Regions from separate parts of the Martelella sp. UBA3392 genome, predicted to be linked through region 1. Evidence: predicted binding sites of a transcription regulator. Region 1 holds the regulator's gene; each other region holds the start of a gene.
The links. The regulator PhoB, encoded in region 1, activates phosphate uptake and scavenging genes when phosphate is short. The targets are predictions, from matches to a motif close to TGTCATNNANCTGTCAT.
Positions count from the first base shown of each region.

Region 2: a site for PhoB is predicted at 1,818-1,834, ahead of B4E36_RS02680 (alkaline phosphatase). Genes of this name have one in related genera too.
Region 3: a site for PhoB is predicted at 2,462-2,478, ahead of pstS (phosphate ABC transporter substrate-binding protein PstS). Genes of this name have one in related genera too.

Region 1 is NZ_DEPM01000245.1:19,858-29,067, forward strand. Features, by position in the region: gene pstB (phosphate ABC transporter ATP-binding protein PstB) at 1-281, shown strand, start outside; gene phoU (phosphate signaling complex protein PhoU) at 294-1,013, shown strand; gene phoB (phosphate regulon transcriptional regulator PhoB) at 1,036-1,719, shown strand; gene B4E36_RS19585 (NAD(P)/FAD-dependent oxidoreductase) at 1,825-3,429, opposite strand; gene B4E36_RS19590 (NAD-dependent succinate-semialdehyde dehydrogenase) at 3,704-5,182, shown strand; gene B4E36_RS19595 (iron-containing alcohol dehydrogenase) at 5,182-6,414, shown strand; gene B4E36_RS19600 (hypothetical protein) at 6,610-7,140, shown strand; gene B4E36_RS19605 (sulfate transporter family protein) at 7,237-7,956, shown strand; gene B4E36_RS19610 (D-amino-acid transaminase) at 8,052-8,909, shown strand.
Region 2 is NZ_DEPM01000031.1:7,692-13,270, reverse strand. Features, by position in the region: gene B4E36_RS02695 (ribonuclease D) at 1-590, opposite strand, end outside; gene B4E36_RS02690 (hypothetical protein) at 795-1,151, shown strand; gene B4E36_RS02685 (DedA family protein) at 1,144-1,794, shown strand; gene B4E36_RS02680 (alkaline phosphatase) at 1,895-3,652, shown strand; gene B4E36_RS02675 (hypothetical protein) at 3,719-4,174, shown strand; gene B4E36_RS02670 (ABC transporter ATP-binding protein) at 4,202-4,873, shown strand; partial or broken gene B4E36_RS02665 (FtsX-like permease family protein) at 4,878-5,579, shown strand, end outside.
Region 3 is NZ_DEPM01000156.1:671-18,116, forward strand. Features, by position in the region: partial or broken gene pstA (phosphate ABC transporter permease PstA) at 1-160, opposite strand, end outside; gene pstC (phosphate ABC transporter permease subunit PstC) at 180-1,151, opposite strand; gene pstS (phosphate ABC transporter substrate-binding protein PstS) at 1,292-2,329, opposite strand; gene B4E36_RS11705 (autotransporter outer membrane beta-barrel domain-containing protein) at 2,979-9,044, shown strand; gene B4E36_RS11710 (hypothetical protein) at 9,134-9,493, opposite strand; gene B4E36_RS11715 (CoA-binding protein) at 9,561-9,992, shown strand; gene B4E36_RS11720 (DUF6455 family protein) at 9,996-10,355, opposite strand; gene B4E36_RS11725 (O-acetylhomoserine aminocarboxypropyltransferase) at 10,476-11,759, shown strand; gene B4E36_RS11730 (GGDEF domain-containing protein) at 11,833-12,933, opposite strand; gene clpP (ATP-dependent Clp endopeptidase proteolytic subunit ClpP) at 13,308-13,934, shown strand; gene clpX (ATP-dependent Clp protease ATP-binding subunit ClpX) at 14,259-15,539, shown strand; gene lon (endopeptidase La) at 15,791-17,446, shown strand, end outside.

The DNA of each region.
Region 1 (9,210 bases):
CCCGCGCGATCGCCGTCAGCCCGGAAGTGATCCTGATGGACGAGCCGTGCTCGGCGCTCGACCCGATCGCGACCGCGCGGGTGGAGGAACTGATCAGCGAGTTGAAGCAGAACTACACCATCGTGATGGTGACCCATTCGATGCAGCAGGCGGCCCGCGTTTCCGAACGCACGGCGATGTTCCATCTCGGCTACATGGTCGAGGAGGACGACACCGACACGATTTTCACCAATCCCGCGGACCAGCGCACCCAGGACTACATCATGGGCCGGTTCGGTTAAGGAGACGCACAGATGGCACACTCGCATATCATATCGGCCTTCGACGAGGAGCTGAAATATCTCCAGCGCCGGATTTCCGAAATGGGCGGCATGGCGGAAGAGATGGTCTCGCAATCCGTCGTGGCGCTGGTCAACACCGATACCGAACTCGCCGAAAAGGTGATCGCCGAGGATCTGGCGCTGGACGAGGCCGAGCGCGAGGTCGGCGAAAAGGCGATCGTCACCATCGCGCGGCGCCAGCCGGTGGCGGCGGACCTGCGCGAGATCATGGGCGCGATCCGCATCGCCGCCGACCTCGAGCGCGTTGGCGACATGGCCAAGAACACCGCCAAGCGGGTGATCTCGGTGCAGGGCACCGGGGTTCCGCGCAAGCTCGCCCACGGCATCGAGCACCTGTCGGAACTGGCGCTGCTGCAGCTCAAGGAAGTGCTCGACGCCTACACCTCGCGCCAGGCCGACAAGGCCAATTCGATCCGCGAGCGCGACGAGGAGATCGACGCGATCTACACCTCGCTGTTCCGCGAGCTTCTGACCTACATGATGGAAGATCCGCGCAACATTACCACCTGCACGCATCTTCTGTTCTGCGCCAAGAACATCGAGCGCATCGGCGATCACGCCACCAATATTGCGGAAATGATCTACTACATCGCCACCGGCTCCCAGCCGCAGGGAGAACGCCCGAAGGACGACATGTCGCCCTCGGTCGGCTCCGGCGAGAGCAAGTCCTGAAACCATTTGACAGAGGCACGAGATGGTTCCGAAGATTGCAGTTGTCGAAGATGAAGAAGCGCTGAGCGTCCTGCTGCGCTACAACCTTGAATCGGAAGGCTACGAGGTCGAGACGATCGCGCGCGGCGACGAGGCCGAACTCAGGCTGCAGGAGCGGGTGCCGGACCTCCTGCTGCTCGACTGGATGTTGCCGGGCGTTTCCGGCATCGAGCTTTGCCGCAGGCTGCGGATGCGGCCGGAGACCGAACGCCTGCCGATCATCATGCTGACGGCGCGTGGCGAGGAAAGCGAGCGGGTGCGCGGTCTTGCGATCGGCGCCGACGATTATGTCGTCAAGCCGTTCTCGACGCCGGAACTGATGGCCCGCGTCAGGGCGATCCTGCGGCGGGCGCGGCCGGAAGTGCTTTCCAGCGTGCTCAAATGCGGCGATATCGAGCTTGACCGCGAGACCCACCGCGTTCACCGCAAGGCCAAGGAAGTCCGCCTCGGCCCGACCGAGTTCCGGCTGCTCGAATTCCTGATGACCTCGCCCGGAAGGGTGTTCTCCCGCTCCCAGCTTCTCGACGGTGTGTGGGGCCATGACATCTATGTCGACGAACGTACCGTCGACGTCCATGTCGGACGGCTGCGCAAGGCCCTCAACTTCTCGCAAATGCCCGACGTGATCCGCACCGTGCGTGGTGCCGGCTATTCGATGGAGGTGTAAGGGGCCGCATAGCACCGCCAATCTCCACCCTTGAGGGCGGAGATTGTGCGCCGGAGCGTCCATTGTACCGAAGTCCGGGCGATCCCGTGTTTTCGGCGACCGGGATCAGCGGACTTCGAAACCGCGGTAATTGTCGTCGCGGATGGCGTTCATTTCGGTCATGTAATTGCCCATGCCGCCCATGTACCACATCGATGTGCGGGGCTTGCCGGGAATGTTGGCGCCGTTGATCCAGCTGTCCGTCACTTCGAACAGCGTGCCGGCCATGCCTTCCTGGCACACCCGCACCCAGTCGTCCTGGGCCTCTCTCGTGGTCTCGATGATGCCGTTGCCTTGTTCGGCCTTCTCGATCAGGTCGCACAGGAAGTCGACCTGCCATTCATGCACCAGCGGCTGGCTGGTGAACGGGCTGAAGGGTCCGAATACCATCAGAAGGTTCGGGAAATCGGCGATCGTCATGCCGGCATAGGCGCGCGGACCGTTCTTCCAGGCATCCTTCAGCCGCACGCCGTTGCGCCCGATCGTGTCGATCTTCAGATAGTTGCCGGTCATTGCGTCGAAGCCGGTGGCCATGATCACCACGTCGAGCTCCAGTTCCTTGCCGCCGACGATCAGCCCGTTTTCGGTGTAGCGCTCGATCGGCTCCGCCTTGACGTCGTGGAGGGTGACATTGTCGCGATTATAGGTCTCGTAATAATTATCGGCGGCCAGCGGACGCTTGGCATAGTAGTCGCGTGGGGTCAGTTTGCGGGCGACTTCGGGGTCGGTGACGATGGCGTCGATCTTCGACTTGATGAAGTCTGTCGCCGTCTTGTTGGCCTCGGCGGTCACCGGAATATCGGAGAAGGTTTCGAGCAGGAAGCTGAAGCCATTGCCTTTTTTCCAGGCCTTTTCGTAGACGCGTTTGCGCTCTTCATTGTCGACCTCAAGCGCGGAAACGGTGCTTTCGTCAAAGCCGAAAACCGCCGCCGTGCTCAGCGCCCAGTCGCGGAAGCCGTGCGGATCGGCCTTGATCTTCTCGCGCGTCTCGGCCGGGAAGGGGCCGATGCCGAGCGGCACCACCCATTGCGCGGTGCGCTGCAGCACATGCAGATGGCCGACCTTGTCGGCGAGCGCGGTGATGATCTGGATGCCGGTCGAGCCGGTTCCGACCACGCCGACGCGCTTGCCCTCAAGGTCGGGCGCGGTGTCCGGCCATTTCGAGGCGAGTAGCACCTCGCCCTTGAACTTGTCCTGGTCGGGAAACTGCGGGGCATAGGAGGAGGAGAGAAGCCCCACGGCCTCGATCACATATTTTGCCTTCACGGTATCGCCGCCCGTGGTGGTCAGGAGCCAGCGGCCCTCGTCCTCTTTCCATTCGGCGCTGGCGATGCGGGTGTTGAAATGGATCGAGCGCTTCAGGGCGTGCTTGTCGGCGACCGCGTTCAGATAGTTCAGTACTTCAGGCTGCTTGGCATAGCGCTCCGACCATTCCCAGTTCTGGAACATGTCGAGGTCGAAGGAATAGGTGTAGACGGTCGATTCGGTATCGACCCGGCAGCCCGGATAGCGGTTCCAGTACCATGTGCCGCCGACGCCGCCGGCATCGTCGAAGGCTTCGGCCTTCATGCCGAGCACGTTGCGCGTCTTGTGCAGCGCGTAGAGCCCGCCGACGCCCGCGCCGATGATGGCGACATCGAGCTCAAGCTGTTTGTGCGATACCGCGTTCATTGTGAAACCTCCCATTCTCGTCAAATCTTGCGGCGGCAAGGCGCACGCCGGCCTTTATCTTTAAGCGGGTCGCGGAGCCGGCGCTTGGTCTTGTGCCTGTTTCTGCCGGCGGCAAAAAATGCGCCGCAGACCTCGCTTTCACACACTCATATGGTATTACGGTATTATCGTCAATGACGCAAAATGCCCTTGTCATGATCATAATCCTATAATACCGTAATACGAACATATTAAAAGGCAGCCACCAGCGCCGCTTCACCAAGGATGGTATGACATGAACACGCAAAGTCCGCTCTCCACGGATCACGAGGCCTTGATGCCTGATCGCAGGCTCTATATCGGCGGCCAATGGGTGGAAGGGCCGTCAGAGTTTCAGGTGATGAACCCGGCAAACGGACGGCCGGTCGCTACTGTGTCGCATGCGAGTTCGGCCGAGGCGCTTGCCGCCCTTGATGCCGCGGCCGCGGCCCAGCCCGGCTGGGCAAAGCTTGCGCCGCGCGCCCGCGCCAACCTCATGCACAAGGCCTACCGTCTGATGATGGAGCGCGAGGAAGCGTTCACCAAGATCATGACGCTCGAAAGCGGCAAGCCGCTGACGGAATCGCGGGCGGAATTCCTGCTGTCCGCCGATTTCCTGTTGTGGTTCGCGGAGCAGAGCGCCCATATCCACGGTTCCTATTCCGACAGTTCCAGCGGTGATTTCCGGGTCGTGGTCAAGCATCAGCCGATCGGGCCCTGTCTGCTGATCACACCCTGGAATTTTCCGCTGCTGATGATCGTGCGCAAGGCGGGCGCGGCCCTTGCCGCCGGCTGCACCACGATCACCAAGACTGCCCAGGAAACGCCGCTCACGGGCGCGCTGTTTGTGGAAGTGCTGCATGATGCGGGCTTTCCGGCAGGCGTCGTCAACCTGCTGCACACCACCAAGTCCTCCGGCGTCTCCGAGCCGCTTTTGAAGGACAAGCGCCTGCGCAAGGTCTCCTTTACCGGCTCCACCGGGGTTGGCGGCCTGCTGATGGAGCAGGGCGCGCGCAACATTCTCAACGCATCGATGGAGCTTGGCGGCGACGGGCCGTTCATCGTGCTCGATGATGCCGATATCGATCTCGCGGCCGAGCAGGCGATCATCTGCAAGTTCCGCAATGCCGGCCAGGCCTGCGTTGCCGCCAACCGGATCATCGTCGACAGAAGGGTGGAGGCCGCGTTCACCGAAAAATTCGTGGCCAAGGTCAAGGCGCTGAAGGTCGGCGACGGCATGGGCGCGGTCGATGTCGGGCCGATGATTTCGGCCAAGCAGCGCGATCGGCTGGGCGAGACCCTGAAGCAGCTCACCGATGCCGGCGGCCAGCTGCTTGCCGGCGGCAAGCCGGTGGCGGGCGAGGGCTATTTCTTCGAGCCGACGGTGGTGCGGTTTGAGGGCCGCAACGAAGTGATGTGCTCGAACGAACTGTTCGCGCCGATTGCGGCGATCTTTTCGGTCGATGGTCCGGAGGCGGCGCTCGCCTTTGCCAATGAAAGCGATTTCGGTCTGGCCTCCTATGTGTTTACAAGGGACCTGTCGCGCGCGCTGACCTTTGGCGAACGGCTGGAGTTCGGTATGGTCGGCATCAATCGCGGCATCATGGCCGATCCCAAGGCCCCGTTCGGCGGCACCAAGGCTTCGGGCATCGGGCGTGAGGCCGGGCAGGAGGGGATCTATGAATTCATGGAGCAGAAATACATGGCGGTCACGGTCAACGAGGCGCTGAGCTGATGACGATGGAGAATACGCTGGGGCTCGGCCTCGTGCGCCAGCCGAAAACGGTGCTGTTCGGCCCTGGCCAACGCCGCCAGCTTGGCCGTTATGCACGCGGCTTCGGAACCCGCGCGCTGGTGGTCACCGACGCCCGCATGGCGACGACCCCGGAATTTGCGGCGCTTGCCGAGGACCTGCGCGAATGTGGTCTTGCGGTTTCGGTCTATGATCAGGCCGAGCCGGACCTGCCGCGCCGCAACGTCATGGAGGTCGCCGGGATGGCGAGCGCTGTCGATGTCATCATCGGCGTCGGCGGCGGGTCCTGCATGGATCTCGCCAAGGCAGCCTCGGCCGTGCTCGCCCATGGCGGCGACGTGCGCGATTATTTCGGCGAGTTCGCGGTGCCGGGCCCCTGCATTCCGGTGATCACCATCCCGACCACCGGCGGAACCGGCGCGGAGGTCACCAGCCTCGCGATCGTTTTCGATGAGGAGACCGGCATGAAGATGGCGGTCGCCGATGCCCATATCGAGCCGGCGATCGCGATCATCGATCCGGAGCTGACGCTTACCTGCCCGCCCGGCCTGACGGCGGCGACCGCCGCCGACGCGCTGTCGCATCTGGTCGAGGCCTATACCGCCAAGCCGAAGAACCCGAGCCCTGAACAGATCGAAACCCAGATCTATGTCGGCAAGAACCGCATCACCGACATGTTCTGCGAGAAGGGGCTCAGGCTGATGAACCGCTCGCTTGGGCGCGTGGTCGAGAACCCCGCCGATCTCGCCGCGCGGTCGGATGTGATGTTCGCCGCCTACTGCGCCGGTATGGCGATCAATACGACGGGCACGGCGGCGGCCCATGCGATCCAGAGCCCGATGGCGGCGATCGGCCACACCCCCCACGGTTTCGGCGTCGGCGCGCTGCTGCCCTATGTCATGCGGCTGAACCTGCCTTATGCAACGGCGGAATTCGCGGAGATGGCCCATTGCCTCGATGTCGCCGACAGCGCCGCCTCGCCGGAGGAGAACGGTCGGGCCGCGATCGAAAGGATCGAGGCGCTGCTGGAACAGACCGGCACGCCGCTGGAACTGAAATCGCTCGGGATCGAGGAACGCCATTTCGACCAGATCGCCCGCTCGGCGGTCAAGGCGACCCGGCTGGTGCTCAACAATCCGGCGCCGCTGACCGAGGATGCGGTCCGCAAGGTGCTGGCCCGCGGCCTTGCCGGCGACCGGAGCTGGTGGGCGTAGGCCGGTTCCGCCAATATGCGGATTGGACGCCTTGGCGGGGGCGACCCCGCCGCTTCTTGCCAAGCCCACAGCAACCTCTTGTTTTCCATCAGCAATCGCTCAAAAAATGCCTTTCGCACACGTCACAATTTGGGCGTGAAGGGCGAGCCATTGTCGCCGCGCTGTCAATGTGCAGAAAGGAAAACGTTCATGAGAATGCGTTCACTTGTATACGCGGGGCTGGCGGCCTCGGTGGTTGGCGTGCTTTCGCTTCAGACCACGGCTTCGGCGGCGGAAATCCTCGATACCGGCGCCACCTGGAACGCGGCCTGCAATGCCGCCATGACCTGCCGGCTGACGACCAGCGACCTGCCGGCCAATGATGGCGGCCTGGCGATCCCCTCCTTCGTGCGGACCAGCGGTGCGAACTCGCCGGTCATGATGGTGCTGCCGACGATCGACGGCTGGGACACGCTCCCGAGCGATGGCAAGTTCACCATCTCGGTGGACGGCGAGGAGGTCGCCGCGATCAAGGTCAACCAGCTCAGGCAGGATGATGCCGAGGGCGGTTATGTGACCACCGATCCGAAGATCGTCCAGCCGGTGCTGGCGGCGGCAAGGGTCGGCGAGGACGCGATCATGGTGACCTATGACGGCCCCGAAAGCCAGGAAGTGGCGACGGCCGACCTCACCGGCTTCCGCGAAAGCCTCGACTGGCTCGCCCAGCAACAGCATCACCCGGCCTGAAGCCGCTTGTTTCACGTGAAAAACCACCCTACATCGCGCAGGAAGCCTTGCGCGGTGTAGCCAAGGCCGGTCCTTGCCTGCATGCTGGAGCCGACCATGCTGATAGATGCCGCCCGCCGGGCGCTTTACGATCTGATCGACCCGAAGATGCGCGCCATCCTGTGGAAGGTGCTCGGCCTTTCGCTGCTCTGCCTGATCGGATTATGGGTTGCGATCCGCAGCCTGTTCATGTGGCTTGCCGTTCCCTGGCTTCAGAACCTGTTTCCGACCATGCCGGAATGGACCGGCTGGATCACCTTCGTCCTTTTGATCTTCGCCGCGGTCGGGCTGGCGCTTGGCCTTGCGTTGTTGATGGCGCCGGTCTCCGCGCTGGTGGCCGGCATCTTTCTTGACGAGGCGGCCGAGCATATCGAGCGCAATCATTATCCCGATGATCCGCCGGGCGAGGCGCTGCCGGTCTTCGCCGCCATGAAGGAGGCGCTGGCCTTTCTCGGCGTCGTCATCCTTGGCAATATCTTCGCGCTATTGCTGCTGCTGGTGCCGGGCGTCAACCTGATCGCGTTTTTCGTCGTCAACGGCTATCTGCTTGGACGCGAGTTCTTCGAATTCGCAGCAATGCGGTTCATGAGCCCGCCCGAGGCCCGGGCGTTCCGGCGCAAGCGCGGATTGACGGTGTTCCTCGCGGGCCTGATCGTCGCCGGCTTCGTGGCGATCCCGATCGTCAATCTCGCGACCCCGCTGTTCGCCACCGCCTTCATGATGCATCTGTTCAAGCGCATGGATCTGGTAAAAGCCGTGGTTCGTGCGGAAAATTGATTTCTTATCGCAACAAACAACGAAGATTTCGCGCTTGAATCGAAGCCTGCGAGCCGCTATGACATTTTCATACCACGAAAACGCAGGAGCGCGCGATGAGCCGTATCGTTTATCTCAACGGAGAATGGCTGCCCGAGGAAGAGGCCAAGGTCTCGATCTTCGATCGCGGCTATGTCTTTGCCGACGCGATTTACGAGGTCACCTGCGTTCTGGACGGCAAGTTGCTCGATTATGACGGCCATGCCGCGCGGCTGAAGCGCTCGACCAAGGCCATCGGCATCGCCATGCCGACCGATGATGATACCCTGCTTGCGCTTCATCGCGAGATCGCGAAGCGCAATGACATGACCGAGGGGCTGATCTACCTGCAGGTCTCGCGCGGCAATCCCGGCGACCGCGACTTCATGTTCGAAAAGGACATGACCCCGACCTTCTCGATGTTCACCCAGAAGAAGAATGTGCTGGGCGCGGCCACTGGCAAGAACGGCATTACCGTGGTGACGGTCGAGGACCTGCGCTGGGGCCGTTGCGACATCAAGACCGTGCAGCTTCTCTATCCGAGCCTTGCCAAGATGGAGGCCCATGAAAAGGGCGCGGACGATGCCTGGATGGTCAAGGACGGGTTCATCACCGAGCAGACCTCGGCAACCGCCTATATTGTGACTGAGGACGGCGTGGTCGTGACCCGCCCGCTGTCGCGCGAGATCCTGCCCGGCATCACCCGCGCCACCGCGCTCGAGATTGCCGCCCGCAACGGCTTCAAGGTCGAGGAACGCGCCTTCACGGTGGAAGAGGCCAAGACCGCCAAGGAAGCCTTCTACACCTCTGCCAGCAATTTCGTGACGCCGGTCACTGCGATCGATGGCCACAAGATCGGCGACGGCAAGCCCGGCGAGATCAGCCTGAAACTGCGCGACCTCTACATCGCCGATCGGCGGGCGAACGCGATTTGAAGCCCTCTCACTTATTGAATCTGCGCATCGTGCGCTAAAGCGTATGATTGTCGCAGCAGCATCGCGATCAGGCTCAAGCCTCCCCGGTCTCGCTATCGGCGGATTCTCCTGACGCGGTTTTCCAGTTCATGACGAGCGCGCGGAGCCGTCCTCTTTTTTGCTGGGCTCCATTTTGGGGCTCTGGAAATTCCTTCAATTTGGGCGGTTCCACCGGGCCGCCCTTTTCGTGTTTCCGCGCGACCGCCTTCCCGTCATCCGGCGCCGAGATCATTCCGACAGGCGAAACGCATCCGGATTGAAA
Region 2 (5,579 bases), on a different contig from region 1:
AGAAGGTCGAGCTTCGCCCTTGTGGGCAGGAACTCGAAACAGGCGCTGGCAAGCTCCATCCGGCCATCGCGGATCAGCCGTTCCATCAGCTTGTCGCGCAGGCGATGCAGATAGAGAACGTCGGAGGCGGCATATTGCAACTGCGCCTCGGTCAGTTCCTCGGCAGCCCAGTCGGAGGATTGCTGCGCCTTGGAAACGTCGATGTCGAGCATTTCCTTGAGATTGTCCTTGAGCCCGTGCCGGTCGGTATAGGTCCGGGTCAGGCGCGAGGCGATCTTGGTGCAGAACACATTGGCCGTGGTGACGCCGAAGGTGTGATAGAGCACGGCGATATCGAAGCGGCCGAAATGGAAGATCTTCTGTCGGTCCGGATCGGCGAGCATGGCGACAAGGTTCGGCGCCTCCGTCTGCCCCGGCGCGATCTGGATCAGGTCGGCGCTGCCGTCGCCCGGCGAAATCTGCACCACGCACAGCCGGTCGCGGCGCGGAATAAGGCCCAACGTCTCGCTGTCGATCGCAATCGCGCCGGTATAACGCGCCGCCTGTTCTGCCGGAATATCCTGTTTGTGCACGCGGATCATATCGCGCATCTCCATCGCCTGTCTTGTCGTCATGAACCGGGTTCATAGCGGATTGGCCCGCGCGACGATACCCAAAAACACCGGCCCGGCCGAGATCCTCCCCATGCTGCTGCGCGCGCAGGGGTGTTGTGCAATCCCGGCCAAGCGGCTATCGCATGAGGCAAGCCCGGCGGAGACATTCCGCTTCCTTCAGCGTAACCGGAAAGGACGGCCATGAGTCTGTTGAAACCCGTCCGCGCATTGTGGCAGCGCCATCGTGCGCTTTCCATCGCCTTTATCGGGGCCCTGCTTCTGACGCTGGCCCTCGCGCTCAAGACCGTGCTTGCGGTCTATTACTGGCACAGCCCTCGCGATCTGGAGCTGAAGAGCTGGATGACGCTTGGTCATGTGGCGATGGTGAACGATATCCCCGTCCACGAACTCGCCGAGGCGCTCGGCCTCGATCCGGAACACAGCCGCCGCCTGCCGCTCTGGCGGATCACGCGCGAGCGCGGCGAGACGCTGGAGGAACTGGAAGAACAGATCGCCGAAGCCCTCGACGAGCACGAACGGGCCGGCGACGATGAATGAACAGTTTCTGGCGCTGGTGCCGGTCTACGGCATTCCGGTCATGGCGCTCATCGTGTTTCTGGCCTGCCTCGGCATACCGATGCCCGCCGCCGTGATCATGCTGTTCGGCGGGTCGCTGGCCGCATCGGGCGACTTGCCGATGCTGCCGACCATCCTCGCCTGCCTTGCCGCCGCCTGCACCTCCGACCAGATCGGCTACTGGGTCGGGCGCAAGGGCGGCGCGAAATATCTGGCGCGGTTTGCCGCGCGCGGCCCCAAGCGCCAGCGCCTGGTGGACCGCGCCCAGGACTATCTCGAACGGCGCGGCGTTTTCGCCATCTTTTTCACGCGCTGGCTGCTGGCCCAGATCAGCCCCTATATCAACCCGGTGGCGGGCGCTGCCGGCATGCGCTGGCGCGCCTTTACCATCGCCGCCATCTGCGGCCAGACCGTCTGGGTGTCGACCTATAACCTGCTCGGCTTCATGTTCTCCCGCAACATCATCGCCGTCGCGCACGTCGCCGGCAACGCCACCGGCTTTCTCGCCGCCGGCGTGATTTCGCTTGCGCTGTTCTGGTATATCACCCGCGTCCTGCACTTCTCTCTCAAGAAGCGAAGGCGCAAGCGTTACCTGAAGCCGCGCGGTCGGCGAAGCCGCAACTGAGGTTCATCAAACCGCAGCAAAAACGTCATCGGATTGTTATCTGGCGGGACTATCGCGGAAGCGCACTAACCCTTCCCGACGCTCTTTCAAAGAGGTTCCCATGCGCGCCCGTCTCGCACTACTCGCCGCCGCCACCTGCCTTGCAGGTGCTGCCAATGCCGCAACCATCTATCCGCTCGATCGCGCCACCGTGCTGTCGTCCTCGCCGTTCGACTTCAAGGTCGAACTCGACGCGGTCTATGACGCCGGCGATATCGACGTCACCGTCAATGGCAAGCCCTATGCCGAAGTCTTCGGCCAGGAAGCCGAATTCGTCACCGATGAAAAGGGCAAGAATGACGAGAGCCTCGGCTCGGCCCTGATCCTGCGCGATCTGGCGCTTGCCGACGCCGGCGACTACACCGTTGCCGTCAAGGCCGGCGACGAGGAAAAGACCGTCACCTGGACCGTCTATGACACGCCTGAAATGCCGAAGGCCAAGAACATCATCTTCTTCGTCGCCGATGGCATGTCCATGGGTCACCGCACCGCCGCCCGCATCATGTCCAAGGGCATGACCGAGGGCAAGGCCGACGGCCGTCTCCACATGGACGACCTCGACAATATGGCCACGATCGGCACCTCCTCGACCCATTCGATCGCGACCGATTCCGCCAACACCATGTCGGCCTACATGACCGGCCACAAGACCCGCGTGAACGCGCTCGGCGTCTATGCCGACCGCACGCCGGACAGCCTTGACGACCCGAAGGTCGAAACCATCGCCGAGGCGCTGCGCCGCCAGACCGGCAAGTCGATCGGCGTCGTTTCCACCGCCGAAATCGAAGACGCCACGCCGGCCGCCGTCGTCGCCCATACCCGCCTTCGCGGCGACAAGGCCGAGATCGTCGGCATGTTCTACGACGTCCAGCCGGAAGTCGTCCTCGGCGGCGGTTCCGCCTACTTCCTGAAGTCCGATGTCGCCGGTTCCAAGCGCAAGGACGACAATGACTACATCGCCATGTTCGAAGAGGCCGGCTACACCGTCGTCACCTCCGCCGACGAACTGGCATCCGCCGAGAAGCCGGCAGACGGCAAGCTGCTCGGCCTGTTCCACACCGGCAACATGGATTCCACGCTCGACCGCGAATTCCTGAAGAAGGGCAGCGTCGACAAGTTCCCGAGCCAGCCCGGCCTCGTGGACATGACCACGGCCGCGATCGACCAGCTTTCGAAGAACCCGGAAGGCTTCTTCCTGATGGTTGAAGCCGCCAATGTCGACAAGATGTCGCATCCGCTCGACTGGGACCGCGCCGCCGTTGACATGATCGAGTTCGACCAGGCCATCGGCGCCGCGATGGAATGGATGAAGTCCAACCCGGACACGCTGATCGTCGTCACCGGCGACCACACCCACGGCGTCTCGGTGATCGGCACGATCGACGACGAGGTCCAGGCCGACGAAATGCGCAACAAGGTCATGACCTATGACGACGCCGGTTTCCCGAACTATACGGACGAAAACGGCGACGGCTATCCGGACCAGATCGACGTTTCGCGTCGCCTCGCCATGTTCGCCAACAACTTCCCCGACTATTACGAGACCTTCCGCCCGAAGATGGACGGTCCGTTCGAGCCGGCCGTGAAGGACGAGAACGGCCGCTACGTCGCCAACGAAGCCTACAAGGATGTCCCCGGGGCGGTTCTGCGCACCGGCAACCTGCCCTATGACGCCTCGACCGGCGTTCACGCCGTCGATGATGTCCTGCTGCAGGCCACCGGCCCCGGCGCCGACGGCTTCAAGGGCTATATGGAACAGTCCGACGTCTACGGCGTGCTGGCCGACACCTTCGCTCTCGGTTCCAGCCAGAAGCAGTAAGCTTCTTTTCCAAGTCGGGACCGGGCGGCTTTCGCCCGGTCCTCTCCTGCCAGGAGATCTGATCCGATGACCGCTCTGCCCCTTTCCCGCCGTAGCCTGCTTGCCGCCTTCGGCGCGCTCGGCCTCGGCCTTGCCGTCCGTCCGGCCTTCGCCGCCGACGGACTGTCCTTTGACGATCTTTACGGCTCCTTCAGCCCGCTCGGCCTCAAATTCTCCGACAAGGTGAAGCAACTGACGGGAAAGAAGGTCTCGATCCGCGGCTTCATGGCCCCGCCGCTGAAGGCGGAGGCGAAATTCTTCGTGCTGTCGGAAATCCCGATGGCGCTCTGCCCGTTCTGCTCCTCGGATGCCGACTGGCCGGACAATATCATGGTCGTCTATCTCGACCGCAAGCAGACCTTCACCCAGCCCAACCAGATGATCGAGGTGACCGGCACGCTCGAGCGCGGCTCCTGGGTGGACCCCGAGACCGGCTTCGTCAGCCAGCTGCGCCTGCGCGGCGCGCGTTATAGCAAGGTCTGAAACGACATACCCGAAAGGCCAGTCACGATGCTGCCTCTCTCGCTCAACGATATCGCCGTCACCTTTCCGGGCCTCGACAGTCCGGTGCTGACAATCCCGAAGCTCGATATCGCCGCCGGTGAGCGGGTCGCGATCACCGGCCCCTCGGGTTCCGGCAAAAGCACCTTCGTCAACATCATCACCGGGCTGGAGCGGCTCACCCATGGCAGCGCCCGCTGGGGCGAGACCGATCTTTCCGCGCTGTCGGAAAGCCGGCGCGACCGGTTTCGCGGCGAGAATATCGGCCTGATCATGCAGGATTTCCATCTGTTTCCGGCCCTTTCTGCGCTCGACAACGTGCTGCTGCCGGCAAGGCTTGCCCGCGCCGCCGGAAGCGAGCGCATAAAGCGCGCGCACGACCTGCTCGAGCGCGTCGGCCTTTCCCGTCACGACCAGAAGACCGGCACGATGTCGCGCGGCGAAATGCAGCGCGTGGCCGTTGCCCGCGCGCTGTTGCGCGAGCCCGGCATCATCGTCGCCGACGAGCCGACGGCAAGCCTCGACGCCGCATCTGGCGAGACTGTCGGGAGCCTGCTGCTGGAGCTTTCCGAGGACGCCACGCTGATCGTCGTTTCCCATGACCAGCGGCTGATCGCGCCGCTGACGCGCGAGATATCGTTGCTTGCCGGCGTCATCGCCAGCGACGAGAAGAGAGGCTGACCCCATGTTCCGTTTCATCCTCGCAGACATCAAACGTCTTTGGGCCGGCTCCATCGTCATCGTCATTCTGATCATGCTGGCAACCGCGCTCGGCGTCGCCGTGACGCTGGAAGAGCGGGCGCTGAGGCTTGGCAGCGCCCGGGCCTCGGAGAAATTCGATCTGGTGATCGGCGCGCCCGGCAGCGAAACCCAGCTCGTGCTCTCCTCGGTCTTCCTGCAGGCCGCCGACCTGCCGCTGATGGACGGCGACATCCTGCCCGACCTTCAGGCGGACCCCCGCGTGGCCTGGGCCGCGCCCATAGGCTTCGGCGATTCCTATGAAGGCTACCCGATCGTCGGCACAACATCAGAGCTGATCGAAAACACGACGCCCGGCTTTTCCCAAGGCGGCAATTTCAACCATCTGGGCGAGGCGGTGATCGGCTCGGCGGTCGATCTTTCGATCGGCGACACGATCAAGCCGATGCACGGCACGGTCGAAACCGGCGGCCACACCCATGACGAACTCGCCTATACCGTCACCGGCAGGGCCGACCCCACCGGCACGCCATGGGACCGCGCCATTTTCGTGCCGATCGAGGCGGTCTGGAAAATCCACGGCATGGAAGCGCACGAGGCCGACGACCATGATCACGAGGCGGCCGGCCATGATCATGACGATCAGGCGGACGACCACGAACACGAGCATGACCATGAGGCGGCCGGC
Region 3 (17,446 bases), on a different contig from region 1:
AGATCAGCGGTACTGCCGCAATGCCGGCAAGGATCCAGAGGATGACGGTCTGGATGAAGTTCATCATCGTGCGCCGCTCGGCGAAGGAGAAGCTCAGATTGGGATCGCCGAGGGCAATCATCTCGGGATTCATCGTTGTCTGATCGGTCGTCGTGGTCATGTTCGGTTTCCCAATGGCCTTACGTTACGGTCTGGCGCGAGGTGTAGCTCATGATGATCGTGCCGATGATATTGACGGCCATGGTGATCACCAGCAGGGCGACGGCGGCATACATCAGCGGGCCGATCTGGTTCGCGCCGGCTTCGGGGAAGGTGGAGGCCAGGAGCGAGGCCAGCGTAGTCGCCGGCGAAAACAGCGAGAGCGAAACCTGCTGCGAGTTGCCGATCAGCATGGCGAGCGCCATGGTCTCGCCGAGCGCGCGGCCGAAGCCGAGTACGAGCGAGGCGAAAATGCCGCCGGAGGCGGTGGGGATGATGACCTTGCGGATCGCTTCCCACTTGGTGGTGCCCATGCCGTAGGCCGCTTCCTGGATCTTCATCGGGATCGCCTTGAAGGCATCCTGGGAGATCGCCGCGACGGTCGGCAGGATCATGATCGACAGCACGATCATGGCCGGGAACATGCCCGGGCCGGCAAGATTGGTGGAAAAGAAAGGAATGAAGGGCAGGGTGTCGTGCAGCCAACTCGCCATCGGGCGGATCGCCGGGATCAGCACATAGATGCCCCAGAGGCCGAAAACGACCGAGGGGATCGCTGCCAGCATTTCGACGATGAGGCGGAACACCCATGCCAGTCGGGCATTGAGGAAGCCCTGCGTCAGAAAGATCGCGACCGCTATGCCGAGGCCGCCGCCGAAGATCAATGCCAGAAACGAGGAATAGAGCGTACCCCAGATCTCAGCCAGAATGCCGTATTCGTTGGTGTTGGGGTTCCATTCCACGGTCGTCAGGAAGCTCAGGCCATATTCGCGCATGGCAGGTGCTGCCTGGCCGCCGATCTTCCAGAAAATATAGGCCAGCAGAACAACGATCAACAGGCCTGCCAGGAATGTCAGGAAGCGGAAGGATTTGTCGTAACCGTACTCGAAAGCGGTCGGCGGGCGCGAAACGCTGCCATCGCTTGGCGGAACGGATTTCGATGTGTCGGCCATCAAGGGGCTCCTGCTGGCGGCGATCGGGTAGCCGCGATCTGACGAATAAAGAACATCAAGGTGCTTGCGCAGTACTGCAATCGGACGAAAGCCGGGGCGCAAACATGTTACGCCCCGGCGATAGCTTGATCAGGCCGAAATCAACCGCCGATTTCTTCGAGCGCCTTCTTGTTGATTTCGATGATGTTTTCCGGCAGCGGGATGTAGCCCAGCTTGTCGGCCATGGTCTGGCCGGTGGTCAGGCCGTAGTTGACCATTTCCTTGAGCGCTGCAACCGTGTCGGCGTCCTGGCCGTCCTTGTAGAACAGCATCCAGGTGAAGGTGGCGATCGGGTAGGCCTGCTCGCCCTTCGGGTCGGTGATGAAGGCGACGTTGTTTGCGTCGAGTTCGGCCGAAGCAAGAGCGGCGGAACCGGCTTCCGGACCAGCCTTCACGAAGTTGCCGGCCTGGTTTTCCAGCATGGCGTAAGGCGTGTTGGTCTGCTGGGCGTAACCATACTCAATGTAGCCAATGGCGCCGGGGGTCTGCTTGACCGTGGCGGTGATGCCCTGGTTGCCCGGAGCGGCAACGAAGTTCGAAGCCTTCGGCCACGGAACGGTCTTGCCGCCGCCGACAGTGCTGTTGAACTCTTCGGAGATGGCAGCAAGGTGGTTGGTGAAGTTGAAGTTGGTGCCCGACGAGTCCGAGCGAACGACAACGGTGATGTTTTCGTCGGGGAGGTCGACGCCTTCATTGGCGGCGGCGATCGCTTCGTCGTTCCACTTGGTGATTTCGCCGAGGAAGATCTTCGGGTAAACGTCGCGCGGCAGCTTCAGTTCGGAAACGCCGTCGAGATTGTAGGCGAGAACGACTTCACCGGCCGTCATCGGCAGCAGAACGACGCCGCCGTTGATCTTGGCGATTTCTTCGTCGTTCATGGCAGCGTCGGAGGCTGCGAAGTCGACAACGCGGTTGGTGAAGTCTTCGATACCGCCGCCGGAGCCCTTGGCCTGGTAGTTGACTTCAATGCCGGTCTTCTGGCCAAAATCCTTAAACCAGGCCGAATAGAGCGGGAAGGGGAAGGAGGCGCCCGAGCCGGTCAGCGACGTGTCGGCGGCGTGAGCGAAAGTGCCGGAGACGGCCATGGCGACGGCAACGGCAGCAACCTTAGCGCCCTTGGAAAAATTTCCGATTTTCATCAGATAGCCCTTTTGAGGTTTGGTTGAAAACGGGAGTGCTATAACAACGAAAGTCATGTAAGCATATATTGTTGTAAAAATTTCATAATTCCCGAAATTTACCGGTTCGTTGTTATTTAATATTCAAATAACTGTCATAAAACTGTCATAAAAGGTCGATTTTCGAGTTTGTTCTGTGTCCGGCTTTCCCCTGGACTGCGCTGGGCGCTTGGCGACATGCCGGACTTGGGCAAAGCCCGGCAAGGCCGCAGCGGACCCACGCGCGGTCAATCAGTTCGCCGTCGCTTTCGTTATGACGGCTTCATGCGACGCCATTTGTCGAAACTGTGGGTTGATCATCGGTTCAGTGTGTAGCAGGATTGCCTTCGCTATCGAGGCTGCGCAGGATCGCTACGCTGCCCTTCAAATATCCCCTAAATTCAATCATTTGATTAAATTCTCCGTGCGCATGCCGTTGATTGCAACCAAGGGTGGTTTTGGGCTTTTGCTGTACAACCCTATGATTGCAGTCTGTTGCAGCTTCGCTACTCTCGGCCTCTTTCCCCTCTGTAAATGTTAGCGACTGCTATCGAACTTGCTTGTGTTTCTGTTCGCTTAATGTCATCTCGCTAAATCAGGAATCAGCTTATTAGCTTTAGTGGGGGACTACATGACATTGTTTGAAGCGAAGGTGCGCGGCGGGCGCATGACCAAGGTCGCGGGTAACGCAGCGAGCTACGCGCCGCGCGCAACCGCATCGGTGCTCGCGCTCAGCATGCTCGCACTGTCGTCCGGAGCCGCCTATTTCGGCACGGGCGCTTCTTCTGCATTTGCGGCGAATGAGTGCGGGGTGGCGAGTGGTCCCAACGCGGTGATCAATTGTACCGACAACGAACCATACGGCATCACCTATAATAACCTGCAGGGTGCGACCGTTACTCTTGATTCTCCTAGCATGAGAATCGGCAATGGCTTCTTGAATACAAGAGGGGTTAGGCTCACCTCGAGCGGCGGTAATACACTGACCCTCAACGCCGACAGCTACGACAGGATTTACTGGCCGGTTGTGCTTCAAGGCGATGGTGCGGTAGCCGCAAACTTTTCCGGCGGCGAGGTGCGGGGTGGGGTCCTCGCGACAGCCAATATTGTCGTCACGCTTGCGGCAGGTGGCACGGCCGATCATATCGGCACGGTCAATCTTGACGGCACGACGGTAAGCATCGGTTCGGCGCTGACCCCCGGGACCAGTGCTGTGATCGTGAACGGCAATGCCGATGGTTCTGTTATGGCGGCCACGATCACCGGTGGTTCATCCGTCAGCATCGGCGGCAACAATGCGTTCGGCGTACGCCTGACGGGTAGCGGCGTGGGCAATACCGGGTCGGTCACCGTCGATGGCGCAAGTCAGATCAGTGCATCCAACAGCGTTAACATCGACATCAGCGATCCGGGTCTTCACAAAGCAACCGCGATCAGCGTCGAAACATCCGGTGCCTCCAGCGTGGGCTATGTGTCCCTTTCGGGCGATGCCGATGTCAGCGCATCGGCCACCAATGCCCTTACACTGGCCGTTGCCACCGGCATTTCCAACACTGCCGGCGACGGCGGCGTCGAAACCATTGTCGACAACGCATCGCTTTCGTCGACCGCGACTTCGCTCCTGACTTCAAACGCTATCGGCATTGACAACCAGAGCACCGGTGGCATGGCAAAGGCCACGGTCAAGGGTGGCGGATCAATCTGGGCCGATGCTGACAGCCTTGTTACCATCGGCAGCGGAATTCAGTCCTGGGCGACTGCGATCCGTAACGTCTCGGATTCCCAGGCTGCGATTGTTTACGTAGGCGAAAGCGCAACGCTTGAAGCCGAAGCCGATAACCTTCTCGGCAACGCGACTGCCTCGGGTATTATCAACGAGGGTGGTCTTGCCGGAATTGTTATTCTGGAAGACGGTACGATTACCGCAACAGGAAGCGCCACCGGCCGCACCGAAGCAACGGGCGTCGCCAACACCGCTGCTGATGGGGTTGCCGGCGTCGGCGGCAGTGCCAGCACGCTGACGGTTGTCGCGACCAGCTCTCTGGGAGAGGCAGTGGCCATCTCGGTCGATAACGTTGCCGTTCTGGGCGATGCCGAAGTCGCTTTCGAGGATGGCAGCCAGGTCAACGCTCTCGCCGATGGCTTGACCAATGCGCAGGCCGTTGCCCTCAATAACGACTCGCAACAAGGCAATGCCTCCGTACGCGTGGATAGCGCAAGCGCCTTGCATACCGAGGCAATTGGCGGCGTAGAGGCGAGTGCCTCCGGTGTTATCAACAGCGCCGGACTTGAGGCGATCGTGATTCTGGATGAAGGTACGGTCACGGCGACGGGAAGTGCGGCGGGCCGCACTGCGGCCACGGCGGTAATCAACACGGCTGCTGATGGTTTCGCCGGCGTCGGCGGCTCCGCCAGCACGCTGACAGCCTCTGCCACCAGCACCGCTGGTCAGGCACTGGCCACCGCCGCCGACAATGTGTCCGTTATGGGTGATGCCGAGGTCATCTTCCAAGATGCCACTGCGGTCAGCGCTACTGCCAATGGCCGGAGCAATGCGCAGGCCTTTGCCATCACCAACGAGTCGCAGCAGGGCGAAGCCGCTGTGCGCGTGGACACCGCCAGCACGGTGGATGCCAACGCCACCAGCACCAACAGCTACGCCGTGGCTACCGCCATCGAGAACCGGGCCGAAACCGAGGCACGTATTCGTATTCGCGGCGGCAGCACGATCACAGCCACGGCGACGGGCGCGGCGAGCGCCGGCCTTGGCGGGTTTGCCGCCAAGTCGACCGGTTTGCTCAACGCCTCGACGGCGGGCGATGCCTCCACCGTCATCGACGATATGTCGGGCGTTTCGGCTCTGGCCAAAGAAGCCGAGGACTCCTCCGCAAACACCAGCGCTCTTGCGGTCAACACCTTCACGTCGCTTGGAGAGGCGCGCACGGTTCTCGACAACGGATCGAAGGCTGATGCCCTGGCCCAAAGCAAGCTTGATGCCACGGCCCTCGCGGTACGCAACTTCTCTTACGATGGCGGCAGCCGGGTTGAACTTGACAATGGCAGCAGCATCAGCGCCAGCGCGAACAGCGTTGCCGGCAGCGCCTCGGCGACCGGGATCATGGCCGTCGGGGTTGGTGGCGACGCCATCGTTCGCCTGCTGGGCGCGAGCGATGTTTCCGTCGACGTCAGCGGCAGCGATGTCTACGCCTATGGCGTGATGAACACCCTGAGCGGGGCCGGCACGGCCGGTGTCGCCATCGATGCGGGCAGCGTGGTCGATGTCGGCACGTTCGACCAGGCGGGAACGACCGCATACGTGACCGGCGTCAGCAACAGCGCCAAGGACCCGCTTGGCATGGCCTACGCTGCGATCAAGGGTCTGGTTTCCGGTACGGCGGATGCGCTCGGCGTTGCCGAAGTCTTTGGCGTCGTCAACGCTGCCTCGGGCGGCGAGGCCGTGATCGAACTCTCGGAATCGGCGGAAGTGATCGCGGAAGGCACGAGCGCGAATGACATCGCCACGGCCGTCGCGGTGGACAACACCAATTCCGCCGGTCTGGCGAAGGGCGTTGTGGCGGGAGCGGGCAGGGTCACTGCCTTTGCCGAAGGCGCGCTCGATACCGATGCGACCGGTTTCAACAACGCTTCAGCCAACGGTAATGCCGCGCTTTACCTTGCCGAAACGGGCAGCGTCAGCGCGACCGGGATCAGCGATACGGCTTCGACCGAGGTCAAGGCGCTCAACAACCTTGCCAATGACGGCGACGCCTATGTCGAACTGCTCGATGCCAGCCTTGCTTCGGCCGAGGCCGATGGCCAAACCGCCACGGCGCGCGCCGTGGCCAACGAAGTGCATGGCGCCGGCGAGGCCTTCCTGAACCTTTCGGCGGGCAGCACGCTGCTTGCAAAGGCGACGGCAAGCGATGATGCAAGGGCGGCGGGTGCGACCAACTTTGCCAACGAAGCCGGCGGAATGGCCACGGCCATGGTGGGTGGCCTGATCGCGGTCGGAGCTGACGGCGACGACGAAGTTGAGGCGGGCGGCGTCTGGAACAGCTCCCGCTTTGGCGATGCCAGAATGGGCGTTCTCGGAACGAGCGACATTAAGGTTGATGTCGTCGGTGCTCTCGCTGGCTCGGCCACCGGGCTGCGCAACGTGACGGGTGAGGGCAAGGCCCGGCTCGTCGTTGACGCGGGCGCTTCGATCGGCGTGTCCGCGATCGGAGAGTTTTATTCAGATGCGATCGGCGCGGAGAACATTGCCGCAGGCGATGGCAATGCCCGTTCCAGCCTGGCCGGCGTGGTCTCGGCATCGGCGAGCAGCGCCAGCGGTGATGCGGAAGCAATAGGCCTCAATACCGAGACAGAGGGCGTGGGCAACGCTGCTGCTGATGTGAAGTCAATGGCTTCGATCACAGCTACGTCGACGGCAGCCAATGGATTTGCAGGTGCGATCGGCGTTGGCAGCGAGGCGTATGGCGCCGGCGATGCCTCTTCCTCGTCCGAAGCCGGATCCTATATCAAGGCCAGTGCAATCGGCGGCTCCGATGGCGCTACGGCTATCGGCATCGGCGCGCTTGCGGACAACGGCAATGCGACCGTCGTAACCGCTAGCGACATCGTTGTGAATGGCAGTTCCACCGGTGATCTCAACGTCGTCGGCGCGCTCGCCCAGGTGAACAATGGCGGTATGGCCAGCCTGACGATGACGGGTGGCTCGATATCCTCGACCGCTTCGGTTCCCGGCGCGGCTGTCGGACTCGGCACATTTACGTTTGGAACGGGCGCAACCTACGCCGTCAATGCTCTTGGCGGTTCCGTTTCTGCCGATATCGGCATCAAGACCAACTCCGAAGCCGGCCAGACCGGCACGGTGATGATCGGCTCCGATGCCTCGATCACTGCTTCCGGCGGCCATGACGGCATGGCGCTTGTCGATCTCGACGGCGCGGTCACCGTGACCACGACCGGCACGGTCGTCGGCACGGCCTGGCTCGGCGCGGGCGATGACACCTTCAATCTGGCCGGCGGTTCCTGGACCGGCGATATCCAGGGCGAAGACGGCAATGATGCCTTCAACTGGACCGGCGGCGCGCTCAACAGCGGCTTCTACGGCGGCGCGGGTAACGACACCGCCTATCTCGGCGGCGGCGCGATCTACGACGGCACCGAGGTGTTTGATGGCGGCGATGGCGTCGATGCGCTGACCTTCGACGGCGTTTCAGCGACGACGGCGGGTTCGCTCATCGCCAATTGGGAAACCTTCAGCCTCGACAACACCATGCTGACGCTGACGGGCGGGGCGATTACCGTCGGTTCGACTTCGGATGCGTCGCAGGGGATCTACCTCAACGGTTCGACGCTTCAGGTCAACGAGAGCACCGTCTTCAACGGCAACATGTTCCTGACTTCCGGCTCGACGCTCTCGTCGGTTGATGGGGCAACGGGCGATGCCATGACGGTGACGGGCAACCTCACCGGCGGCGGTACGCTCGCGATCGATGTCGATCTTGCGAATGCGCTGGGCGACACGCTCACGGTCAACGGCGCCTATCTCGGCGGCGTCACCACGCTTTCGCTGAATGAGCTGTCGACGGGTTACGCCTCGGGCAAGCCGATCAAGATCATCACGCTTGACGGCGGCGAGCAGGGCGCCTTCGTTCTGCCGGGCTACAATGTCTCGGGCGCCTATGCCTACGCTCTGAGCGAGGTCGGCAATCAGTACTTCCTGACGGGCGATTTCTCCAACGCCACGCCGGTCTACGAGGTCTTGCCCGAGCTGATGCTTACGCTGAACCGCCCCGACTCGCTGCAGGATCGCGTCGGCGAGCGCTACTGGAACCTCGGTGATGTCTCCGATCCGGGCTATGTCTGGGCCGATTTCACCGGCGGCCGCGAGCATTATGACGGTAGCGAAGGGACGTTGAACGCCTCGTACAATGCCGACATCTACCGGCTTCGCATGGGCGTTGATGGCCAATTCGGCGAAACCGAGAGCGGCTTTGTGGTTGGCGGTCTGGTCTTCCAGTATGCCAATGCCAATGCTGACGTCAGCTCCCGCGTTGGCGGCGGCGATGTCGTCAGCCAGCTGTTTGGCCTCGGGGCGACGATGACCTGGTATGGCAATAACGGCTTCTACGTCGATGGTCAGGCGTTCGGCAATGTCATCAACAATGACCTCACGATCGCCGGAACGTCTACGCTCAGCATGCAGCAGTCCTATGGCTACTCGCTGTCGGCTGAGACGGGTTACCGCTTCGACGTGGCGCCGGGCTGGGCGATGACCCCGCAGGCGCAGCTCACCTGGGGCTCGGTCAACTTTGATGATTTCACCGGCGTCTACAATGAAGACGTATCGCTGGTGAATGGCGACAGCCTCGCGGCGCGCATGGGTCTGCAGACCGATTACCGCACCAGCTGGACCACCGCGACGGGTGAAGCCCGCAGCGCTTCGCTCCACGGTATTGCCAACGTCTATTACGACTTCACCAACGACCCGAGCGAAGTCTGGGTCTCGGGCGTCAACATGTCGACCGACGATGGCGACTGGACCGGCGAGATCGGTATTGGCGGCAGCTATACCTGGCTCAATGGCAAGCTCGGCATCAATGGCGACGTGACGGCATCGACCGGGCTGGAGAACTTCGGCGACAGCTACGGCCTCACCGGCAAGGTCCGCTTCCAGATGCAGTGGTAAGCGGCTGACCTTTTCCAAAACAGAACCCCCGGAACCTATCGGTTCCGGGGGTTTTTCGTTTAGCTCGTCCAAAAACGATTTGAGTCGGCTCAGTTGTCGTCCATGCAGCCGAACATGTCAAAGCCCAGAATGCCGTTGTCGCACTCGGGCGGTCCGGGCTTGCACGACAGCGTCGGACAGGCATTGGTGTCCTTGGTCGGGACCACGCGCTGGACCGCATGGCCCAGTTCCGCGAAGCAGACGGCGGGGCTGTCGACATAGCGGTCATAGAGGATGCGGCCATTGCCGTTGGGCGAGGGATAGCGCAGGATTGCCGCGCCCTGCTGGCGCAGGATAGACTGAACCTGATTGCAGGTCATATCCTGAATGTCGTATCGGTTTATCGGTTCCTGCGCGCCCGCTATCCCGACTGAGGCCAGAAGCATACCGGCCGCGATGAAAGTTTTCATGAACTCCAAACCCGCAAGGGCCTCCCTGATTGTCTTGATAACCCGCATCTAGAGGAATTGTTTCATCATGGTACAACTTAAAATGGACGATTCAATTATTATCGATGTCCTGAAGTCGGTGCGACGCATCGCCCTCGTCGGCGCGTCCCCCAAGCCGGAGCGGCCCAGCCATCGGGTGATGGGTTTTCTGATGTCCAAGGGCTATGAGGTCGTGCCGGTCAATCCGGGGCTTGTGGGCAAGACGATCCACGGCGAAACCGTCTATGGCAACCTCACTGATATTCCCAGCGCAATCGACATGGTCGATATCTTCCGCGCCTCGGCTTTTGTCGGCGGCGTGGTGGATGAGGCGCTGACGCTCTCGCCGCTGCCGCGGGTCATCTGGATGCAACTCGATATCCGTGACGATGCCGCTGCCGAGCGAGCGCGGGCGCGTGGTCTGACCGTCATCATGGACAGGTGCCCGGCAATCGAATATCCGCGTCTGATCGGCGCCTGACGGTCAGCCGTCCTCGCGCAGCATCTCCGGGTCCGCGCGCATCTCGTTCAGCAAAGCCTCGTTGTCGCAATAGTCGCGGAAGTTTTCCGCGGCGGTATTGCTTGCGAGATCGGCGCGGCAGCGGTCCTTGTCGCGGCAGCCGGCGCAATTGGCCTCCATGCCGTAATAGAGCCGACGATACTGGAATTCCGCCTCGACCGGGTCGATGTTGAGCGCCTTCATCATTTCGGTCATTTCCGCGGCGTCGCGCGGCTCGGCGAAGGCGAACTGCGCCGTGGAGATCGCGGGGAAGATCGTATTTGCGCGATGCCGCCCGTGTGCGCCACTATCGGTTCCCGCAAGGCCTTCAATCAAAAAATCCATTGCTGTTCTCCGCGTTGTCGACAGCGATACTGACACCTGTATAAAAGACAGCATTGATCCCGATCAAAAAAGCCGGAGGGGTGCTTTCGGCCGGGGCAGAACACAGGGAAGGAACTGATCATGGAAAACCGGGAACCGGGATTTTCGACGCTCTCGATCCACGCAGGCGCCGCGCCGGACAGCGCAACGAATGCGCGGGCGACGCCGATCTACCAGACGACCTCGTTCGTCTTCAATGATTCCGATCACGCCGCGGCGCTGTTCGGGCTCAGGGAATTCGGCAATATCTATACCCGCATCATGAACCCGACCACGGCCGTGCTGGAAGAGCGCGTCGCAGCGCTTGAAGGCGGTTCGGCGGCGCTCGCGGTTGCCTCCGGCCACGCCGCCCAGCTCCTGACCTTCCACATGCTGATGCAGCCCGGCGACAATTTCGTCGCGGCGCGTCGTCTCTATGGCGGTTCGATCAACCAGTTCGGCCATTCCTTCGAGAATTTCGGCTGGCAGGTGCGCTGGGCCGATTCCGGCGATCTCGACAGCTTCGCCTCCCAGATCGACGATCGCACCAAGGCGATCTTCATCGAAAGCCTTGCCAATCCGGGCGGCACCTTCGTCGATATCGAGGCGATCGCCAAGGTCGCCCATGACCATGGCCTGCCGCTGATCGTCGACAACACCATGGCGACGCCCTATCTGGTGCGCCCGCTTGCCCATGGTGCGGATATCGTCGTGCATTCGCTGACCAAGTTCCTTGGCGGCCACGGCAACTCCATGGGCGGCATCCTGGTTGATGGCGGGACGTTCGACTGGTCGAAATCCGGCAAGTATCCGATGCTGTCGGAGCCGCGCAGCGAATATGGCGGTCTGGTGATCCACGAAGCCTTCGGCAACCTTGCCTTCGCGCTCGGCGCCCGCGTGTTGAGCCTGCGCGACCTTGGCCCCGCGATCTCGCCGTTCAACGCGTTCATGATCGCGACCGGCATCGAAACCCTGCCGCTGCGCATGCAGCGCCATTGCGACAATGCGCTCGCCGTCGCCAAATGGCTGAAGCATTCGGACAAGGTGGCATGGGTCGGCTATTGCGGGCTGGAGGACGATCCCAATCACGCGCTTCAGCAGCGTTACGCGCCGAAGGGGGCGGGGGCCGTCTTCACCTTCGGCCTGAAGGGCGGCTACGAGGCCGGAAAGACCTTTGTCGGCGGGCTCGAACTGTTCTCGCATCTGGCCAATATCGGCGACACCAAATCACTGGTTATCCACCCCGCATCCACAACCCATGCACAGCTTACGCCGGAGCAGCAGGTTGCCGCCGGCGCGGGTCCGGATGTGGTGCGGTTGTCGATCGGCATCGAGGATGTCAATGACATCATCGCCGATCTCGAACAGGCTCTGAGCAAGATCTGACGCGGTGCGCGTGACGGGCGGTGCTGAGGCGCCGCCCGTGACCAAGCCTGAATATTAAGGCAGCCTGCCGCCGCTAAACGGCCAGCGCGACCTCACGATCGGCGGATTTTGCGGGTTGCGGCATGGGGCCGTCGTAGAACACGATGCGATTGCGTCCGTCGCCCTTGGCCTGGTAGAGCGCGCGGTCGGCCTCGCTGAGCATGGATTCGATATTGCCGATGCGGCCGCGCATCAGCGTGACGCCGATGCTGACGGTCATCTTCAACTCGTGACCGTCCTCGTGAAACGTGGTGGCTTCCAGCGTCGATCTGATCCGCTCCGCGATCTGGCCGGCGGTGTTTCGATCGGTCACCCGCGTGAAGATCGCGAACTCTTCCCCACCCGTCCGGCCGAATATGTCCCTTTCACGCAGGCATTGGCGCACCACGTGCGTGAAGTTTACCAAGGCCCTGTCACCCGCATTATGGCCGTGAACGTCGTTGATGCTCTTGAAGTCATCGAGATCGAGAGAGAAAAACGCGAACTGGTCCGATTTGGCGGAGCGCTGGGACATTTTCTCGATTTCATCGACGACGCCGCGCCGGTTCAGGACGCCGGTGAGCGGATCGCTGAAGGCGAGGTCGCGCAGGTCGCGTTCCAGCCGCTCGACCGTCAGCCAAACGGCGAGGAAGCCTTTCAGGGAGAACAGCACGAAACCGGTTATCAGTGCGATCGAGGTGGTCGCGCTACCAAGCGAAGGCGGCTCTTCCTGCAGATTGTAGGCGCTGAGCAAGGCAAGGCAGGTAAGGGCTTCAATGACGAAGATCGCCATCAGCGACTGGCGAAACGGCCCTTTGAGCGCATGCAGGTTTTTTGCCATGAAATAGAAGCCGTAGATCGCGACCGTAAAGGCCGCGATGTAGAAACTGGCGACATTGGCAACGCTATCAAATCCGGCAAGCCTGCTGACGACCACGGCAGCGAACCAGAGCGCGACGATCACCGACGTGAAGGCGGCGGGCCGGTCTTCGCCGCAAAGGCTGAGAAGCCCCGCGGTCGAAAGCGCGCGGGCGCCGATGAGACCTGTGAACGCTATCATTCCGATCAGACGCAAGTCGTCCCGGCCGGCAACCGTAAGGAGCGCGAGGCCGATCCCCTGGGCGAGCAGAGCGAACACCCAGTAAAGCACATACATACGTGTCCGATTCCGCAACCAGAGAGGAAGCAGAAAGGCGGCCAGAAGCAAGCTGTCCGCTGACCAGGCTATGACTGCGGTCAGGTTATAGGGCAAATCGAAATCCCGAATATCTGCAATGCGGGACCTGAGCATAGCGGGGGTGCAACCCATCCTCCAGATATGCCCTGACCCATTTTTGGTGCTAAACGATTTAATGCGATAGTTTGTGAAGTTTTACACAATTGAAACGGGAACAAAAGAACCTTCGCCGCTGAAAACCTGTCGCGCCGGAAGCAAACCATCTCTTGAAGTGACAAGGTGTGGCACTCTATGTAGGGGAGGACGAAAAGATTCGAATGAGACCGGCGGCGATCAGCGCCCGAAGGAAAGCCATGACAAATCCCGTAGACACCGCGATGGCCCTCGTACCCATGGTCGTGGAGCAGACCAATCGCGGCGAACGATCCTATGACATCTATTCGCGCCTCCTGAAGGAGCGGATCATCTTCCTGACCGGCCCGGTCGAGGACCATCTGGCGTCGCTCATCTGCGCCCAGCTCCTGTTCCTCGAAGCGGAAAACCCGAAGAAGGAAATCGCGCTCTACATCAACTCGCCGGGCGGCGTAGTGACGGCGGGCATGGCGATCTACGATACCATGCAGTTCATCCGTCCGGCCGTGTCGACGCTTTGCGTCGGCCAGGCAGCGTCCATGGGCTCGCTGCTGCTGGCCGCCGGCGAAAAGGGCATGCGCTTTGCCACGCCGAATGCGCGCATCATGGTTCACCAGCCCTCGGGCGGGTTTCAGGGCCAGGCATCCGACATCGAGCGCCACGCCCGCGACATCATCAAGATGAAGCGCAAGCTCAACGAGGTCTATGTCCGGCACTGCGGCAAGACCTACGAGGAAGTTGAAACCACGCTCGATCGTGACCATTTCATGGACGCGGGCGAAGCGCAGGACTGGGGTCTGATCGACAAGGTCATGACCTCGCGCAGCGAAATCGAAGGCGCGAACTGAGCATCGGCTCCATTCGGTCGATATTATCGGATGGCCGCCTTTGACGGGGCCCGGCGATGTCGCAGAGTTGCAATCGCGATATGCAAATCGCGCCGGTCGACGCTTTTGGGGTTTTATCCGCCGTTGAAGCCGTTAATAGTATGGCAAACCGAAGCTGTTACGACTTCGTAGTGCGTAACAGGGCCGGGCTTGACGGCATGGCCTGGAAGCGGGCATGACCCGTCGTGTTGTTGCCCTTTTGTTTTGCGAGCGTTCTTCAGGGCGGCAGAAAGCGAATATGATAGTGGCCGTTCAAGGCGGGCGGCTTACTGGAAGGAAGTGATAATGAGCAAAGTCGGCGGTAACAATGGCGGTGACTCGAAGAACACGCTCTATTGTTCCTTTTGCGGAAAGAGTCAGCACGAAGTCCGTAAGCTGATCGCTGGCCCGACGGTTTTCATCTGCGATGAATGCGTCGAGCTGTGCATGGACATCATCCGCGAGGAAAACAAGACCTCGATGGTGAAGTCGAGCGACGGCGTGCCCACGCCGCAGGAGATCATGGAGGTTCTGGACGAGTATGTGATCGGACAGAACCACGCCAAGCGCATTCTGTCGGTGGCGGTCCACAACCACTACAAGCGGCTGGCCCATGCCTCCAAGGGCGGTGGCGAGATCGAGCTTTCCAAGTCCAACATCCTGCTGGTCGGCCCGACCGGCTGCGGCAAGACCTATCTTGCCCAGACGCTCGCCCGCATCATCGACGTGCCGTTCACCATGGCGGATGCGACGACGCTGACGGAAGCCGGCTATGTCGGCGAGGATGTCGAAAACATCATCCTGAAGCTGCTGCAGTCGGCCGATTACAATGTCGAGCGCGCCCAGCGCGGCATCGTCTATATCGACGAGGTCGACAAGATTTCGCGCAAGTCCGACAACCCCTCGATCACCCGCGACGTGTCGGGCGAGGGCGTTCAGCAGGCGCTCTTGAAGATCATGGAAGGCACGGTTGCCTCCGTGCCGCCGCAGGGCGGGCGCAAGCATCCGCAGCAGGAGTTCCTGCAGGTCGACACCACCAACATCCTGTTCCTGTGCGGCGGCGCGTTCGCTGGCCTCGACAAGGTCATCTCGGCGCGCGGCGAGCGCACCTCGATCGGCTTCGGCGCATCGGTCAAGGCCGCCGATGACCGCCGCGTCGGCGATGTGCTGCGCGAACTGGAGCCGGAAGACCTGGTCAAGTTCGGGCTGATCCCCGAATTCATCGGTCGTCTGCCGGTGATCGCCACGCTGGAAGACCTTGATGAGGCGGCGCTGATGCAGATCCTGACCGAGCCGAAGAATGCTCTGGTCAAGCAGTATCAGCGGCTGTTCGAAATGGAGGATGTCGAGCTGACATTCCACGAGGACGCGCTGCTCGCCATTGCGCGCCGCGCGATCGAACGCAAGACCGGCGCGCGCGGCCTGCGCTCGATCATGGAGAAGATCCTGCTCGACACCATGTTCGAACTGCCGGCCATGAAGGGCGTTCGGGAAGTGGTGATCTCGGACGAGGTGGTCGAAGGAACGGCGCAGCCGCTCTACATCTATGAGAATCGCTCGGGCGACAAGGCCAATGCCTCGGCCTGAGGCAGGCATACTCTGACTATATCTGGCGCGGGCAGGGCGGTTTCATCGTCCTGCCCGCGTCGTTTCAGGGCGCATCCGGCACGAAACGGCGCGGATTGCCGGTTTGTTCCGCCGAATTCGCGGTACAGCTTGAAATCGATCTTTCAAAGCGCCACTTGTTCCGCAACAATTGAGAAGAAATCAACGGGTTGCTCCCAACGACCCGTCAATACTGCCCGGTCTTCCTCCGGGCGGTCGGAAAGGAAAAAGACATGACGCAGAACGCGCCAGCAGCGGAAGCCGCCGCTTATCCCGTGTTGCCCTTGCGTGACATCGTGGTTTTCCCCCACATGATCGTTCCGCTGTTCGTCGGCCGCGAGAAGTCCATCCGCGCGCTGGAAGAAGTGATGAACGCCGATCGCCAGATCATGCTCGTCACCCAGATCAATGCCGGCGATGACGATCCGGAACCCGATGCGCTCTATCGCATCGGCACCATCGCCAACGTCCTGCAATTGCTGAAACTGCCCGACGGAACCGTCAAGGTTCTGGTCGAGGGCAAGGCGCGTGCGCAGATCGACGATGTCCGTCTGGAGAACGACTTCTACGAAGCCAATGCCAGCGTGCTGGCCGAGCCGGAAGAAGACGCGGTCGAAATCGAGGCATTGTCGCGCTCGGTGGTTTCCGAGTTCGAGAACTATGTGAAGCTGAACAAGAAGGTTTCGCCCGAGGTTGTCGGCGCCGCCGGCCAGATCGAGGACTACTCGAAGCTTGCCGACACGGTGGCCTCGCATCTCGCGATCAAGCTGACCGAGAAGCAGGAAATGCTGGAAACCACCAGCGTCAAGAGCCGCCTGGAAAAGGCGCTCGGCTTCATGGAAGGCGAAATCTCCGTCCTTCAGGTCGAAAAACGCATCCGTACCCGCGTCAAGCGGCAGATGGAGAAGACCCAGCGCGAGTATTATCTGAATGAGCAGATGAAGGCCATTCAGAAGGAACTCGGCGAGGGCGAGGACGGCCGCGACGAAATGGCCGAGCTCGAAGAGCGCATCAAGAACACCAAGCTCTCCAAGGAGGCCCGTGAAAAGGCCGACGCGGAGATGAAGAAGCTGCGCAATATGAGCCCGATGTCGGCCGAATCGACCGTGGTTCGCAATTACCTCGACTGGCTGACCGGTCTGCCCTGGAACTCGAAGTCGAAGATCAAGCGTGATCTGAAGGCGGCCGAAAAGGTGCTGGAGGAAGATCACTTCGGTCTGGAAAAGGTCAAGGAACGCGTTGTCGAGTATCTCGCCGTGCAGGCGCGCGCCAAGAAACTCAAGGGCCCGATCCTGTGCCTCGTCGGCCCGCCCGGCGTGGGCAAGACCTCGCTCGCCCAGTCGATCGCCAAGGCTACCGGCCGCGAATATGTGCGCATGGCGCTTGGCGGCGTGCGTGACGAGGCCGAAATTCGCGGTCACCGCAGGACCTATATCGGTTCGATGCCCGGCAAGATCGTTCAGTCGATGAAGAAGGTCGGAAAGAGCAATCCGCTGTTCCTGCTTGATGAAATCGACAAGATGGGCGCCGATTTCCGCGGCGATCCGTCGTCGGCCCTGCTCGAGGTGCTGGATCCGGAACAGAACGCGACGTTCATGGACCACTATCTTGAGGTCGAATACGATCTGTCGAACGTGATGTTCATCACCACGGCGAACACGCTCGATATTCCGGGCCCGCTGATGGACCGTATGGAGATCATCCGCATCGCCGGTTACACCGAGGACGAGAAGCTGGAGATCGCCCGTCGTCACCTTCTGCCGAAGGCGATCCGCGAGCATGCGCTCAAGCCCGAGGAGTTCTCGGTCGATGACGGCGCGCTGACCCGTACGATCCAGCAGTATACCCGCGAGGCGGGCGTGCGCAGCCTTGAGCGCGAGCTGATGAAG